3 regions of the Sporanaerobacter sp. PP17-6a genome follow, and region 2 is predicted to be linked to each of the others. Evidence: riboswitches for the same ligand, from Rfam matches in the RefSeq annotation. Region 2 holds a riboswitch; each other region holds the start of a gene.

Region 1 (5,376 bases), on a different contig from region 2:
CTGAACCGTTAGGCCCTATAACGGTAACTATTTGTCCGGAATCTACATTAAAGCTTATATTTTTCACAACATTCTTGTCTCCATAATTCACATCTAAGTTTTCAACTTTTAATTCCATATTTAATACTCCTTCTTTCTTCTTAGTAAATATAAGAAAAACGGAGCTCCCAATGCTGACATTATAATTCCTACAGGTATTTCCATAGGTGCAAACATTACTCTTGCGAGGGTATCACATAGCATGACTACAGTAGCTCCCGTAAAAATAACTGCCGGCAGTAAATATCTATAATCAGAACCTATAAACAATCTCGTCATATGTGGTACTATAAGTCCTACAAATCCTAAAAGCCCTACAACGCTTACAGCACTTCCTGCCAATAAGGACGAAATTATAATAAAGGCAAACCTTGTTCTTTCAACATTTAATCCAAGGCTTGTAGCTACTTCGTCTCCCATCATCAGTATATTCAGTTTGTTTGGTATCAATAAAATCAAAAAAATCCCTATAGCTGCATAAGGAAATATAATTTTTACCTGCTGCCACGTAGTAGATGAAAGGCCCCCCACCATGAAGCCTATAACTCCTGCCACCTTGTTCGGATAAAACGTCATCAAGGCGTTTGTTCCCGCTCCCAATAAGGAAGAAACGGCAACTCCGGCCAGTATCAATCTCGTTGGTACAACACCTTCCTTCCACGCTAAAAAATATATAAAAAGTGTGGCCAGAAGTGCACCTATAAATGCACCTATAGGTGCCAAATAGTAGAAATCCGGAAAGAGTATCAGAATTAATAATGTCATAAGTCCGGCTCCAGAGGAAACTCCTATGATATTTGGCGCCGCTAATGGGTTTCTCATAACACCCTGCAATATGGCTCCCGATAATGCAAGACATGTCCCAACGAGGGCTGCTACTATAGTTCTCGGCAATCTGACGTTCCATATTATTTGATAGTTCACTGTGGATTTTTCAAAGAATACCGCATTTATTATTTCCTTTGGATGTACCTTTACCGCTCCATTTCCTATGCTTATAAAAAAACTGATTACAGTCAAAGCTATAAAAATCAGTAAAATAACCTTCTTTTTAATTCTTTCTTTTTTTATATTGCTATCAGTCATATTTTATTCCCCTTAGTATTAAGCATTTTAATAGCTGTATAGTCTTTTATATAAAGACTATACAGCCATGCCAATCTTTTTATTTGAATATATCCGGATAAAGTATTTTTGCTAAGCCTTCATAAGCATCGGGATATTTTGCATTTGGTTTATATAAGTACAAGTCCTTAGAAAGAATTATATATCTGTCATTCTTCACAGCAGTAAGAGAGCTCCAAGCCGGATTATCTTCCACATCCTGTTTCAATCTTGCCATTATTTCCTCTTTATCGCTTCCCATAGTTTGTACAAATATGAAATCCGGATCTTCCTGTATTATTTTTTCCATGCTGAAGACCTTTGCATCAGACGAATTTGCCGCAGTATCGGATATATTTATGGTGTTTAAATCCTTGAGCATTTCCCCCACCATTGATTCCGAATTCCTGACTGTAATATTTTTAGCAGTAGCAAATACTATTAGCACTTTATATTTTTTGTCTTTCGGTACTTTTGCTATTATTTCATCTACTTTCTTTTTTACTTCATTGGTGTGTTTTTCATACAGGTCTTCTCTTCCGGTAATCCCCGTGAAAAGCCTTACAGTCATATAATAATCCTTTAAATAAGTATTAGCTAAATCAATAACCTGAATGTTATTTTGTTCCAATGACGGAATCAGTGATGCTTGACCTTTAAAGTCATTAGTCAAAATGACTAAATCAGGTTTTAATGCCAATATCTTTTCAAGGCTCGGAGAACCGGGGCTTCCTACAACTTCAGCGGATTTAGCATTTTCAATAGGTTTTTCCTCGGCTTCTTCTACCTTTCCTATTACTTTTCCGCCACAGCTATCCCAGATGTCAAGATATGAATTGTATAAGCAGACAACCCTTTCAGGGTTCTTTTTTATGGTTACTTCTTTTCCTCTGGCATCTGTAAATACTACATTATCCTTATTAACAGTAACCCCGTATTCTGATACTGGTTTATTCTCTTCTTCTTTCTTCGTTTCTTCTTTAGCATCATCATTATCCGAACCGTTTACATCTTTAGTGTTTTGACATCCGCTAAATATTGATACAGCCATCACAACTACCAAAAATAATAACAACATCTTTGTCTTTTTCATATTTCATTCCTCCTAAAATATTCTTTTCAATAATCAGTTATTTTCTATGACGGTTTTTAAGTGAGATATGAATATATCTTGAATTTTTTTATTCTGACCTAATCCAAGCATATTCACTTCAACCTCAAAACCGTCTTTGATTAACGTATTCTTCCATGAACTGCCTTTATCGCCAGCCATATCGTTGATTACGTGATCCCCCGTTACCAACATAAAGGGCATTAGTATAATTTTTTTTATCTTTCTCCGGAAGAGTTGAGGTATTATATTCCCTAACGTTATACTTCCTTCCATTGTTCCGATAAATATATTGTCTGAATATTCCTTTCTAAAATATTTTTCCAACAGACTATAACTGGTATCCGAGCTATGATCTGTACCATGTCCCATAAAAACCAATGCCTCATCAGGTTTAATTTGCGGAATTTCAATTGAATTTACTGTCCTTTCATAATCTGTATCATCGTATAACAGCGGTACTCCTATTTTTACAATGATATCCTGATTTTCTTTTTTAAACAATTCTGCCTGATTTACGAGCTTATTGTATTCATGACCTGGTATTATATGAAGGGATTGTATATATATTTGGGAAATACCTTCGTTTTTCATCTTCCCCAATGCTTCTGTTACATTATTTACTGATATTCCATCCCTTTTCTTAAGTTTATTAATCACCATCTGGGAAGTAAAAGCCCTTTCCGTATAATATCCGTTAAACTCCTTCTTCACCCTCTTTTCTATGCTTTTTATACATAATTTTTCGGCTTCCTCAAAGGTGGTGCCAAAACTTGCCACAATAATTCCTTTCTCCATTATTCCCTCCTTATCTCAAATAAAAAAACCATGGCCTTTTCTGCTATGGTTATATATAAATAAAACTTACATGTAAACAACCACTTCCCTCCGAAGGCTTATTTATAAAAGTTACAGGCAGGTCTCCTGGCTAATAGTTCATCCTACTCTCAATACCTTCCCAGAAAAGCTTCCAGTGGTAATTGTATGATTTCGTTCCTATTTACAGTAGCGGGGGCTGCAGCGGATTTTTCACCGCTTTCCCTTTTAATTTCAAAAAACCTGTAATTTTAAGCTATTTAATTATACAAGATTATTTCTTTAAATCTTTATCAATAACTTTAATTATATCATATATATTATCATATAAATTTATATAATTTATTTTAGGGCGTTTTATCAACACCACATTTACTCCTGTTTCTATAGCTCCTTTAATCTTTTCTTCGGTTCCTCCCTCATCTCCGCTGTCCTTAGTTACCATATATTTTATATTATAATTATTATACATGGCCTTATTGAATTCCTCTGTAAAAGGTCCTTGGGCCGCTATTATCTGCTTTGGAAGAAGCCTCAGGTCCTCACATTTTTTTATCACAGAATAGGTAGGCAAAACTCTCGCATACAGTCTGTCAATCTCTAAAGATGAAGTAAAAAGCTGAAGGTTATTGCTGCCGACAGTCAAAAGTATATTTCCTTTAGTTCCCTTTAAGTATGATATAGCTTTATCATAATCGGGAAAACAAGATACTCCATCTGTCTTATCATAGGAGTTTCCCTTTCTTTCATATCTTAAATATTTTATTCCCATAGATTTACATGCTGCCATGGCATTGACCGAAACCTTTTCGGCATAGGGATGAGTAGCATCTACTATACATTCTATTTTTCTTTTCCGTATCAACTTTTCCATATCCCCTTGTTCCATTTTTTCGGATATTACTTCCGCATTACAATCGGATTCTATTAGTATTCCTCCATACTTCGTAGCTGTAGAAGCTATAACGTCATATCCTCTTTGAAACAACAATTCTATTATCTTTCTTCCGTCAGATGTCCCTGACAATACCAATATCATATTGCATACCCTCTCGGTGTTATCATTTTGCCTTTTGCCATATAGGTATGTGAATTTCCGACAATAATCGTGGTAAACATATCTATATCATATTTAAGCATATCTTCAAGTGTAGTTATAACACATGATTCTCCCTTTCTTTTAGCGTTCCTGACTATCCCCACTAATGTATCATTTTTTTTATATTTAAGAAGTATTTCTCTTGCTTTTTCTATTTCCTTTTGTCTTCCCTTGCTCTTAGGATTATACAAACATACTACAAAATCCCCTTCTCCTGCACAGTGAAGCCTTTTTTCAATTAAACTCCAATCCGTAAGTAAATCACTCAAACTTATCGTAACATAGTCGTGCATAATAGGCGCTCCCAGAGAAGCCGCCGCTGCATTTGCAGCAGTAATCCCCGGTACTACTTCTACCTCTACGGAGCTTTTGCTTTTAAAAACTATTTCCAAAATTATTCCCGCCATTCCGTAAACACCGGCATCCCCACTGCTTATCAATGATACGGTATTCCCTTCTTCCGCATATTTTAAGGCTTCTTCACATCTTTCTTTCTCTTTTTTCATGCCCGTCGAAGCTACTTCTTTATCTCTTATTATATCTTCTATCAAGTCCACATAAGTTTTATATCCAACTATTACATCCGATTTTTCAATAGCATTTCTGGCTTCAAAGGTCATATGTTCAATATTGCCGGGACCTATTCCGACTACAAATATTTTTCCTGTCTTGTCCACCTATATTTCCTCCCATACAGATAAGGTTATTCCATTATAAGATTTTTTGGTCATAAGAAAATGTCCTCCCGAAGCGGTAAGCATTGCACAGGGTTCACAGACCCCGCCAACCCCTATAGTCTTTTTCACAAACTCGGAACAGCTAAAATTCTTTTCCACAGTTTTTATTTCTTCTCTGGAAACTATTTTAACTTCAGCATCATAATATCGGGCAGCTTCAAATATTCCTGCTTCATTTTTCTTAAGATCCACCGTTGCAAAATGCTTTATACTTCTTACGTCAATGTTTAAAGAATTCAATGCTTCTGCTACAGCCGATATTATAGCTTCCTTAGGAATTCCCCTTTTACAACCTATTCCTATGATTATATTTTTAGGTATAAGCTGTACTTCATTGGAAGAGGAGATGTCCAAAACTTTGTTTGTTATGTATATCATTCCCTTTCCCTTCGCAGATTCCACTATATTATCCGGAAGTTTTATATCTATTCTTATATCTGACTTTATCCCTACCAATTCATCATTTACTA
Region 2 (5,376 bases):
AAAATCTTCTTCTTGCTACGGAAGCCGGCCTCGGAAACGGAGAAACTCCCATATTTCCGATACAGATTTTTAAAGTTAAGGAAGGAGTTAATTATAATGAAGGGGAGCCAAATTATGACCTGTTCAGATTATCATGCAGAGTAAGTGCAAAGAGACTGTTTCCTAATTTTTCGTTCTTGGATGCACCGTATAATCTTCAGTATTATAAACAGGGCCATCCGGAAACGGAGATTGCATATATGGGATGCAGAACAAGAGTTGTAGGAAATGTTTATGACCCCGACAGAGAAATAATATACGGAAGAGGGAATTTAAGCTTTACTACTGTCAATTTGCCGAGATTGGGGCTGAAAAGCAAAGGTAATCTGGATATATTCTTTAAGGAACTTGATAAGGTTATAGATTTAGTTATCGATCAATTGTTGGAAAGATTTGAGATGCAAGGGCGCAAAAAGGTAAAAAATTACCCCTTCCTCATGGGGCAGGGAATATGGATTGATTCGGATAAATTAGGAGAAGAAGACGAGGTAAGAGAAGTATTGAAACATGGGACTTTGACTATGGGATTTATAGGCCTTGCCGAATGTTTGAAAGCACTTACGGGAAAACATCATGGGGAATCCGAGGAATCGCAAAGATTAGGCCTTGAAATTATAGGGCATATGAGAAAGAGAATGGACGAAGCAAGCCAAAAATATAAGATGAATTTTTCCCTTCTTGCTACTCCGGCGGAAGGAACGGCAGGAAGATTTGTTAAAATGGACAAAGAAATATTCGGTTCCATTGAAGGAATAACGGACAGGGAATATTATACAAACAGTTTCCATGTTCCTGTATATTACGAAACAACCGCTTTTCACAAGATAAAAACGGAAGCTCCATATCATTCTCTTACAAATGGGGGACATATAACATATGTGGAGTTAGACGGAGATCCGACTCAAAACTTAGAAGCCTTTGAAAAAATTATAAGAGTAATGAAGGAATCCGGAGTAGGCTATGGTTCAATAAATCATCCCGTGGACAGAGATCCCGTCTGCGGATATACCGGAATTATCGGTGATACCTGTCCCAAATGCGGAAGGGAAGAAGGAAATATACCTTTTGAGAGGATCAGACGTATTACAGGGTATCTGGTGGGAACCTTAGACCGTTTCAATGATGCAAAGAGAGCAGAGGAAAGGGACAGAGTCAAACATTTTTCCTGCTCTGTAAAATAGGGAGAAAGATATGACTGATTTTTTAAGAATAGCAGGAATAATTAAAGAATCTATAGTTGACGGACCCGGTATAAGACTGGTAGTTTTTTCTCAAGGGTGTAAACACAACTGTAAAGGATGCCATAATCCGGAGACTCATTCCTTTACCGGCGGCAGACTGATAGATATTAAAGATATCTTGAAAATGGTAAAGGATAATCCTCTCTTAGACGGAGTAACCTTTAGCGGAGGAGAACCTCTTGAGCAAGCCGAAAATTTTGCGGTTTTAGGAGAAAGAATAAAGGAAATGGGGCTAAATGTTATAACTTATACGGGATATACTTGTGAGAAAATAATTGAAAGTTTCAATGACAGACCGGGTTGGGAGAGATTAATGAAATGTACGGATATTCTCATAGACGGCCCCTTTGAGATAGATAAAAAAAGCCTTATGCTGAAATTCAGAGGTTCTTCAAACCAAAGGATTATAGACATGAAAGCTTCTATACTTTGCGGGAAACCTATAGTTATAACTCCTTGACAATGTTAATTTGTATGGAATATAATGTTGATGAAAGTAATTTAATATATGGAAAAGATAAAATATAGCACAATAAGGAAAAGGGTGAAAAACCCTTGCTGTAGTCGCAGCTGTAATCAGGAATTTAGGTTGATGTTTTTGCCACTGTTTGTATACAAATGGGAAGGTTCGGCCTAAAGATGATCTGAAAGCCAGAAAACTTGGTGTTGTATTTCTTCTCGATACTCCGACTTAGAGGAAAGGGAAGGTTGAGTGAAATGAATTTAAACCCTCTTCCTTGGAAGAGGGTTTTATTTTTAAAGGGAAGTGTGGGAATGTGAAAAAATTAGTTGGAATAGGTTTGTTAATTTTTATAATATTATCTTCATGGGGGATATCCTATGGAAGCGGCGAAACAAGAATTACAGGAATCATCGGATTTGGCGGAAAAGTAAAGCTGAAAAGTGTAAATCCGTTAAAAATCACCGTAAGTACCGGAAATTCAGGTATAGATGAAGGTATAATCCGCATAGAAACTGAAAACAGGAAATATTATGAACCCGTAAAGATAGATGATAATAGTGAAAAAGTATATTATTTTTCCATTCCCATACCTGATTCCGAGGGTAAAATAAAAGTAACGTTAGAGAATAAAGGAAAGAAGATAAATTCCGTCGAAATCCCATTTGAACCTATTTCCGAGAAAACAACCATCTTAGGAATATTATCCGATGAACCGGAGAGATTGAATTATCTCAGCCAATTGAAACTAAATTTTATTCCCATGGAAGATATAGAAATAGTTGATTTGACCAAATACCTCAGCCTGAATGAAGAAGAACTTGAAAATTTAGATATGGTTTTTATAGAGAACTACAATTCAGAACAATTACCGGAAGAATTCGGGCAAAATCTTATTCAATGGGTTAAAAGAGGACACAATATTTTCATTGGAAACAAAACCTACAAATATAAAACTTTAACCGGAATATTTAAAAATTTAAATCAAGAAGAGATTTGGCATTTGGGAGAAGGTAACGTTGTATCCATAAACGAAAATTTGGAAACGATATCCTTAGATAACATAAAAGAATCAATTGAAAAATATGCTACATATTTAAATCTTAACGATTTGATCAAACCTGAAAATATTTTTAACAGGGAAAATGAGTGGAAAAATATGTTTTTTATAGGAAATTCTCTGTTGAAACCCAGTTATAATTTGGTTTATATATTTCTGTCCTTACTGATAGTTTATTTAATATTTCTTATTATAGGATTGGGAGAAAAAAGAGGTAAAATATTTGGAATATCAATAGGAGCCTTTTCTTTGATATTTTTAATAGCTTTTTTTAGAGAAAATATCTATGGAAGCAATGTGGGAAAGGTTGAGATAAAGGAATACGGAGAAGGAGTTTTCTCTACAGGAGTTGCATATGTGAAGGGAACTAAAGAGAATTCGGAATTTCAGCTGAATGATGGATTCTTGGACGGATATGGAGAAGACAATATTCATGTTATGCCTTTAAGCCAAAAGGTTCTTGCATTGAAAAAAGAGGTGTATCCTATATTTTTTCAGAATCGGGATGAAAAAGAAAGTTATGTGCAGAAACTTTCTATAGACGAAAATTCAATTGTATCAGGTGAAATACAAAATATTCTCCCTTATGATTTGGATAGCAGCTTCATCATAATAGGAGATACGGTTATAAATATTGGAACATTAAACGGAAAACAAGAATTGGATATTAAATATAGATTGGATGAAAATTTAAAGAATACCGGCGATTTTAATTATTTGGACAAGGTTTCTACTGCTGCCAAATTAGATGACGAAGAAAAACAGCTGTTTGAACAGTATTACTATGCTGAAAGTAATCCTAAGAACTGCTATCTGATAGGATTTAGCACAATAAAGGATAAAGATGAAAAGACATATACAATGAATGTCTTTCAAATTGATTTTGAAGAAAAAGAACATTTAAACATTCCCTTCGGAGTTATTTGTCCGGTTAAAAACTATACTAAATACTCGGAAGATGAATATATAAGGGAATATACGTTAGAAGAGGGAGAAGAACTTCTTTTATACTATCCTATGCCTGTGCGAGGGGATATTGAATCCCTGAGTCTTAGAGCAAAGATTGATTATGGCAACTTAAAAATAGAAGCATTAAATCAAAAAGATAAAAAATGGGAAAAATTATCATCTCAGTTATTTCAGGGTGACAGAGTGAAGGATTTTACGGAAAATGGTCCGTTGACCATTAAGATAACCGGCAAAGGAAGAATTATGCTTCCTCAAATATCCCTTCGTGGGAAATTAAAATCAGGTGAAAATAATGAATGATTTTTTAGAGATGAATAAAAAAAACAGAGAGTTGATATTCAGTTATGTGTTGATTAATACCATAGTTCTTTTAGGGTGTTTTTTCATGATAATTTTAACGGATAATTCCTACGAGGAAGATTTAACGGGTAAAATGTATCTTTATTATTCCGTATTTCAATTAATATTGAATTCGATTCTTATAACATTGTGGGAATGGGAAAAGAACGGATTTTTTCATATTGCCATGTTTACCTTATCTTCTTTTCCTCATCTGATTTTACTCTTATCGGTAAACAATATGAGCGGATTGTACGGCCTTTTCCCTCTTATTATCCAATATATATGGGCAACGGTAATTATCAGCATTAAAAACATGATGAGACATAAAGGGAAAAGTGATTTTCACATACAGCTCATACTCAAGATATTTATATGTACGGTAATAATATTCAGCTTGATATTCCTTTATTATTATTATGAATATAGGAATTTAGTCGTAGTATCGATATTCGACAGGAGGATTCCTCTTGTATTTTTCTTAAATCCAGTGATGACTTCGGCAGGAACGGCTGCTTCTCAGCTGGGTCAGCCAAATTATCTGGGATACAAGCCTTTGGGTATTTTCTGCATATTCTGGATTTCAATATCCTTTGGGATAAATATACTTATTAAACATGGAAGGCCTTACTATGAAAAAAAATGATGTTTTTAACGTTTTAAAAAAATTGAGGAAAAAGATATGGCTGAATAGGTTTTTAAATATCATCATCTATTTTGGATTGGGAATTTCCGGCACGGTTTTTTTGATGGCCATTTTAAGCCATATATTTCCGATAGTTTATGTAGGGAAAAAGATTTTTTATATTGTTGAAGGGGGATTATTATTGGGAGTGCTTTATTCTCTCTTCAAAATTCCGTCCGTTGAAGAAACAGCAGAAATCGGAGACGATACAGGGTTTAAAGAAAGGTTTTCAACTTATTTGGAATACAGAAACTGTCATGGAGAAATATATGATGCTTTTTTTGATGAGATGAGGGAAGCTCTTTCAGAGGAAGATATAGGGAAGAAATATCATATTAAGATAGATAAAAAGATGATTTTAATATCATTGATTATTTTTTTTATTTCACTGGGGATATTTTTTATTCCTTCAAATAAACGGGATATTGCACAAAGCAGAGAAGAAATAAATAAGGATTTAAAAGAGGAAGGAAAAAAAGTAGAAAATATTGTGGAAGATCTTAAAAAAGAAGAAAAAAACGGCAATATTACATCAGAAGAAGAAAAAGAGATGAAGAAAACATTAAAAAAACTGATAGATAAA
Region 3 (5,376 bases), on a different contig from region 2:
CACCTAATAACGAATACAGGCCAATTTGCAGTCCATAGGCGAAGCCAGCTGCCAATGTTATTGAAAGATCGGAAATGAGCACACCCCGACCTAAATCTATACCCCAGAACCTATTTAATATTTTGGCTATAATATCTGTTCCGCCTGTTGAGGCATTTTGATTGAATACTATGCCCATGCCTATTGCAGATATTATAACACCCAAAATAAGCTGTATCAGTATATCATTTGCTAATGGTTTTTTCATGGGAAAAATTTTTTCAAATAATAATACCAAAACCGAGACCCCAAAACTTGCATATATGGTTTTAAAACCGAAATTAGTTCCGATAAAGATAAAGCCAATTGCAAATAGAAAAATATTTATAATTATCATAAGAAGTCCGATTGATAAATTCGGGATAAAATGATTTATAACAATAGCTAAACCATTAGCCCCGCCTACAGATAGATTTTTTGGCATTAAAAAAAAGTATAGACCGATTGCTACCAGTGACATTCCAACGGTAATTTTTATATATTCATTTGCTTTTTTCTTCATAGTCATCACCCTTTCTATTTATTAAATTTGCATAACAAACTATGTTGCCTCTTTTCATCGTGTCGGTTTTTTCTAATGATTCAAAACATTTAAAAGCCCTATTTAGTAATATAGGTATGTTCTTTTTACTCTTCATAGCTTCTTTCAAATAATCCGAAAGTAAATCCTTATAAATAGGATTAGCACAATTGTTTATTATGCTTATAGCTCTTTCCTTTGGACTTAAACCTCTCAAATCCGCTATTCCTTGCTCAGTAATAATTATGTTGACATCATGTTCGGTGTGATCGACATGAGATACAAGAGGTACTACGGTGGAAATAGTTTCATTTTTAGCTGTGGACTTTGTAAAGAATACTGACAGATAGGCATTTCTGGCAAAATCTCCTGAGCCTCCTATCCCATTCATGAGATTTCCACCCATTATATTAGAGGAATTTACATTACCGTATATATCTACTTCTATTGCCGTATTCATTGCTATGACCCCGAGTCTTCGGATTATTTCCGGGTTATTGCTAATCTCTTGTGGCCTCAATATTATCTTCGATTTATATCTTTTAATATCATCATAAAATTTATTTAATCCTTCCGGAGAAGGGGAAATAGCAGTTCCGGACGCTATTTGTACTTTTCCTATATCTATTAAGTCCAACATTGAATCCTGTATTACCTCTGAATAAAATTGAAGGTTATCATACTTTGAACGAGAGAATCCATTTAGTATTGAATTTGATACTGAACCGACCCCGGATTGAAAGGGCAATAATTTTCTTGGAATTCTGCCTGCTTTGATTTCATGGTCTAAAAATTCCAAAAAAATTTCCGCCATTAAATTACTGTCTTTATTTGGTTCTGCTAATTTTTTAACATCATCTCTTATATCCGTGAAAACTATGGCGATTATCTTATTTTTATCTATTTGGATATAATTTGTACCGATTCTATCTTTGCAGTTTAGTATAGGTATAGGCGTTCTTTTTGGGGGATTTGGTAAAGTATATATGTCGTGTATTCCTCTTAGATCTATTGGTTGACTTGTATTTATTTCTATTATTAATTTTTTAGCTTTTTTTACTATAGTTGGTGTTATACCTACAGAGGTAGTTGGTATCATACATCCGTTTTCGGTAATTTCAGATGCTTCTACGATTCCGATATCTATATCTTCCAAATAATTATAATTAATGTATTGAGGCAATAGGCTTAAATGAACATCACAAAATTGAATGTCTCCATTGTTTATAGCTTTTCTACAGCTATCATTTGTTTGATAGGGAATTCTTTTTTTTGTAATATTATTTCTGGCTAATTCACCGTCCAATTCATCTCCGACGGAAGCTCCTGTAATTAATGTAATTTTTATATTTTCGTTATTGTTTTTAATTCTTTTACTAAGTGCTAATGGTGTAGCTTTTGGATATCCTGAAGGAGTAAAGCCACTTGTAGCAATTGTCATACCATTTTTAATAAATAGTGCAGCGTTTTCAGCTGTAGTTATTTTTTTTCTTAGCTCAATATCTTTTATTCTATCTTCTATCACTCTTTTAACCTCCTCATGATTTTGGGCAATAAAAAAGTTCCTGAACTCGGCGGTTTCAGGAACTGTGACAAGCAAAATAACATTATGTATTTACATAATAATTCTATTCTGAAACACTCCCTATCTACCGTAGAGTTTTTAGTGCATTAGCAAAGGCAGGTATCCTGACTTAGGTTCATAGAATTTTAAGCCTTCCCAATTTCTCAGTGGCATATTTTAAAATTCTCACCTTCACAGTGGCGGGACCGTACAAGACTTTTACTTGTTTCCCTTTTAAACAAAGAAATATAAATCTTTGTACCTTTACCTAAATATTAAATTTAACTACAATTAAAATATATAATATAAATAACTTTTAGTCAAGGATACCAGAACAAGGAGATAGATTATTATAAAAAAAGATGAAGCTTCTTTTTAACAGCCTCATCTTTTACCTCACTATTCTACGGAAATTTCTATGCTATTTTCCCATAGACCGTGAATATTACAATAGCTTAACGCATGAATTGTACCGGATTTATCAATTTTTGTAGTCAGAGAAACGGAAGGCTCATTGTATATTTCGCTTTCTCCGTGAGCACTGAATTCAGAATTTCCGATTTCTATTGGGAATTTTGCATCTTTAGGCTGAAAGAATATTTTTATCCAACAAATGTGATGTTCCAAAGTATTCGGGTGAGGTATTTTTTCTCCTACTATTGCTTTTATTTCAAATGCTTCTCCTTTTTTAACTTTTTCAGGGGCATGAATTACAGGCACATGTTTTTCACCCTTCCAATCTCCGCTTTGAATTGTTTCTCCTATATTTTTCATATATTAAAGACCCTCCCTATTGTTTTTTGTTTTCTATATTCGTCATATAGAATTTAACCTATAACATTATATACCCAAGGATTTTAAAAAGTACTCATTTAAAAAGTATTTAATTTAGTTTTGGTGTATAATATTAAGGTAATTAATTATTGGGAGGATAAAATGGGACAAATAGAACTTATTGCGACCTCGACTTTTGGTTTGGAATCATTAGTTAAAAGGGAGCTTTTAAAATTAGGATATACGGATTTAAAAGTTGAAAATGGAAAGGTAACATTTAAAGGTGAAGAAAAAGATATTGCAAAGACAAATATCTGGCTTAGAACTGCCGATAGGGTATTCTTAAAAATGGGGGAATTTAAGGCTTTAACCTTTGATGAATTGTTCGAAAAAACTAAAGCACTTCCTTGGGAAGAATGGATAGATGAAGACGGGGAGTTTACCGTAAACGGAAAATCCGTGGATTCTAAGCTATTCAGCATTTCAGATTGCCAAGCCATAGTTAAAAAAGCAGTTGTAGAAAAATTAAAAACAAAATATAAAACTGAATGGTTTAAAGAAACAGGAGCTAAATTTACAATATTGGTTTCGATTTTAAAAGATGTGGTAACTCTATCCATTGATACTTCAGGGGAAGCCCTTCATATGAGAGGATACAGAAAAATGCATGTCAATGCACCTGTAAAGGAAACAATTGCTGCGGCTATGATTCAACTAAGTTATTGGAGTCCGGAGAGAATACTTATTGATCCATTTTGCGGTTCCGGCACTATTCCCATTGAAGCTGCTATGATAGGGAAAAATATCGCTCCGGGAATACAGAGAAGTTTTGCGGCAGAAGATTGGCAAAAAATAAAAGAAGAATATTGGAAAGAAGAAAAGATTTTTGCAAGGAAATCTATTATACAGGAGAGAGAACTGAAAATTTTTGGGTATGATATTGATAAAGAAGCTGTTAAAATTGCAAGAGAGAATACGTATGAGATGGGAGTGGACGACTGTATTACCTATGAAACAAAGGATGCATTGCAACTAAGCTCCAAGAAAAAATACGGAGTTATCATATCAAATCCTCCCTATGGAGAGAGAATGGGAGAGAAAGAAAAAGTAGAGGATTTATACAGAAAAATGGGTGAAGTTTTCAGTTTTTTGGATACATGGTCTCTTTATTTTCTTACATCTAACGAGGAGTTTGAAAAAATATACGGAAGGAGAGCTGATAGGAGAAGAAAATTATTTAATGGAAAAATTAAAGTGAATTATTATCAGTTTTATGGTCCAAGACCAAAAAAGAGAAATTAAAATGAAGGAGGAATTATTTGTGAAGATATACACGAAAACCGGGGATAAAGGGCAGACAAGTCTTTTTGACAATAAGAGAGTATCAAAAGATGATATAAGAGTTGAAAGTTATGGCACTGTAGATGAGCTGGTATCATTTTTGGGTCTTGCTAAAAATTATATAAAAGACGATAAGGATACATATGAATTAATAAATCATATTCAGAATAAACTTTTTATTGTTGCAGCCAATCTTGCCACAGAAGATCAAACAAAGGTTCCTCATAGAATAAAAGATGAGGATATAGACTATCTTGAAAAAAATATAGATAAGTATATGGCAAAGGTAAAAAAGCCCACAGGTTTTGTATTACCTGGGGCCGGACAAGCATCTTCATATTTTCATGTATCAAGAACAGTTGCCAGAAGAGCCGAAAGAAGAACAATTTCTCTTCAAAAAAATGCTGAAATAGATTCAAATGTTGTGAAATATTTAAACAGATTATCTGATTTACTCTATTCCATAGCAAGATATTTTGAAGAAGAAGAAATAAAAGTAGATTTTATACATTAAATTTTTCTACCATTTTATTTAGTTTATCTGCAATTTCCGATAAGCTTTCAATGGAAGAGGTGATTTCCTCCATGGCTGCAAGATTTTTATCTATTGCTTCCGAACTGGTTTGAGATGCTGCAGTAGTTTCTTCTGATATAGCGGATATTTCCGTAGCTCTTTCAAGGATATATTCGCTATTATTTCTTACCTCTTTAGAAGCTTCCGCAATTTCGACTATTGAAAGATTGATCTTATCGAATTTTTCCACCAATTCTTCAAAAGAAGCTTTAGTTAAATCAGCGACTTCTACACTTTCATTAACTATTCCGCTTACCTTTTCAATGCTGTCTACAGCACTTTTACTGCTTCCTGTAACGGAATTTGTAATTTTGGATATCTCATCTGAATATGTATGGGTTTCGTCGGCAAGTTTTCTTATTTCATCTGCCACTACAGCAAATCCCTTTCCTGATTCTCCTGCTCTTGCTGCTTCAATTGCTGCATTTAATGCAAGAAGATTCGTTTGTTCTGCTATTTGGTTTATGATTACTACTATATTTTCAATGTTTTTAATTTGTTCATTAAGATTTTCGATTATTCCTGAAGTATTTTTGGTAGAAGAATCAATTAAACTTACCTTAT

What was found. Region 2 has a riboswitch for cobalamin ahead of PP176A_RS04750 (hypothetical protein). Riboswitches for the same ligand answer to the same signal wherever they lie in the genome.
Region 1: linked by a shared signal. The riboswitch ahead of PP176A_RS07620 (sirohydrochlorin cobaltochelatase) and the one ahead of PP176A_RS04750 (hypothetical protein) in region 2 are both predicted to bind cobalamin.
Region 3: linked by a shared signal. The riboswitch ahead of PP176A_RS14205 (succinate CoA transferase) and the one ahead of PP176A_RS04750 (hypothetical protein) in region 2 are both predicted to bind cobalamin.

What each region holds. Positions count from the first base shown of each region.
Region 1 covers NZ_FMIF01000015.1:97,936-103,311, forward strand. The annotation lists gene PP176A_RS07605 (ABC transporter ATP-binding protein) at 1-118, opposite strand, end outside; gene PP176A_RS07610 (FecCD family ABC transporter permease) at 121-1,125, opposite strand; gene PP176A_RS07615 (ABC transporter substrate-binding protein) at 1,205-2,236, opposite strand; gene PP176A_RS07620 (sirohydrochlorin cobaltochelatase) at 2,270-3,052, opposite strand; cobalamin riboswitch at 3,152-3,332, opposite strand; gene PP176A_RS07625 (cobalt-precorrin-6A reductase) at 3,345-4,109, opposite strand; gene cobJ (precorrin-3B C(17)-methyltransferase) at 4,106-4,846, opposite strand; gene cbiG (cobalt-precorrin 5A hydrolase) at 4,847-5,376, opposite strand, start outside.
Region 2 covers NZ_FMIF01000009.1:57,651-63,026, reverse strand. The annotation lists gene PP176A_RS04760 (anaerobic ribonucleoside triphosphate reductase) at 1-1,220, shown strand, start outside; gene nrdG (anaerobic ribonucleoside-triphosphate reductase activating protein) at 1,231-1,740, shown strand; cobalamin riboswitch at 1,784-1,962, shown strand; gene PP176A_RS04750 (hypothetical protein) at 2,057-4,069, shown strand; gene PP176A_RS04745 (hypothetical protein) at 4,062-4,754, shown strand; gene PP176A_RS04740 (hypothetical protein) at 4,741-5,376, shown strand, end outside.
Region 3 covers NZ_FMIF01000038.1:55,533-60,908, reverse strand. The annotation lists gene PP176A_RS14210 (YitT family protein) at 1-541, opposite strand, end outside; gene PP176A_RS14205 (succinate CoA transferase) at 522-2,084, opposite strand; cobalamin riboswitch at 2,222-2,404, opposite strand; gene PP176A_RS14200 (class II SORL domain-containing protein) at 2,523-2,897, opposite strand; gene PP176A_RS14195 (THUMP domain-containing class I SAM-dependent RNA methyltransferase) at 3,060-4,199, shown strand; gene PP176A_RS14190 (cob(I)yrinic acid a,c-diamide adenosyltransferase) at 4,219-4,752, shown strand; gene PP176A_RS14185 (methyl-accepting chemotaxis protein) at 4,742-5,376, opposite strand, start outside.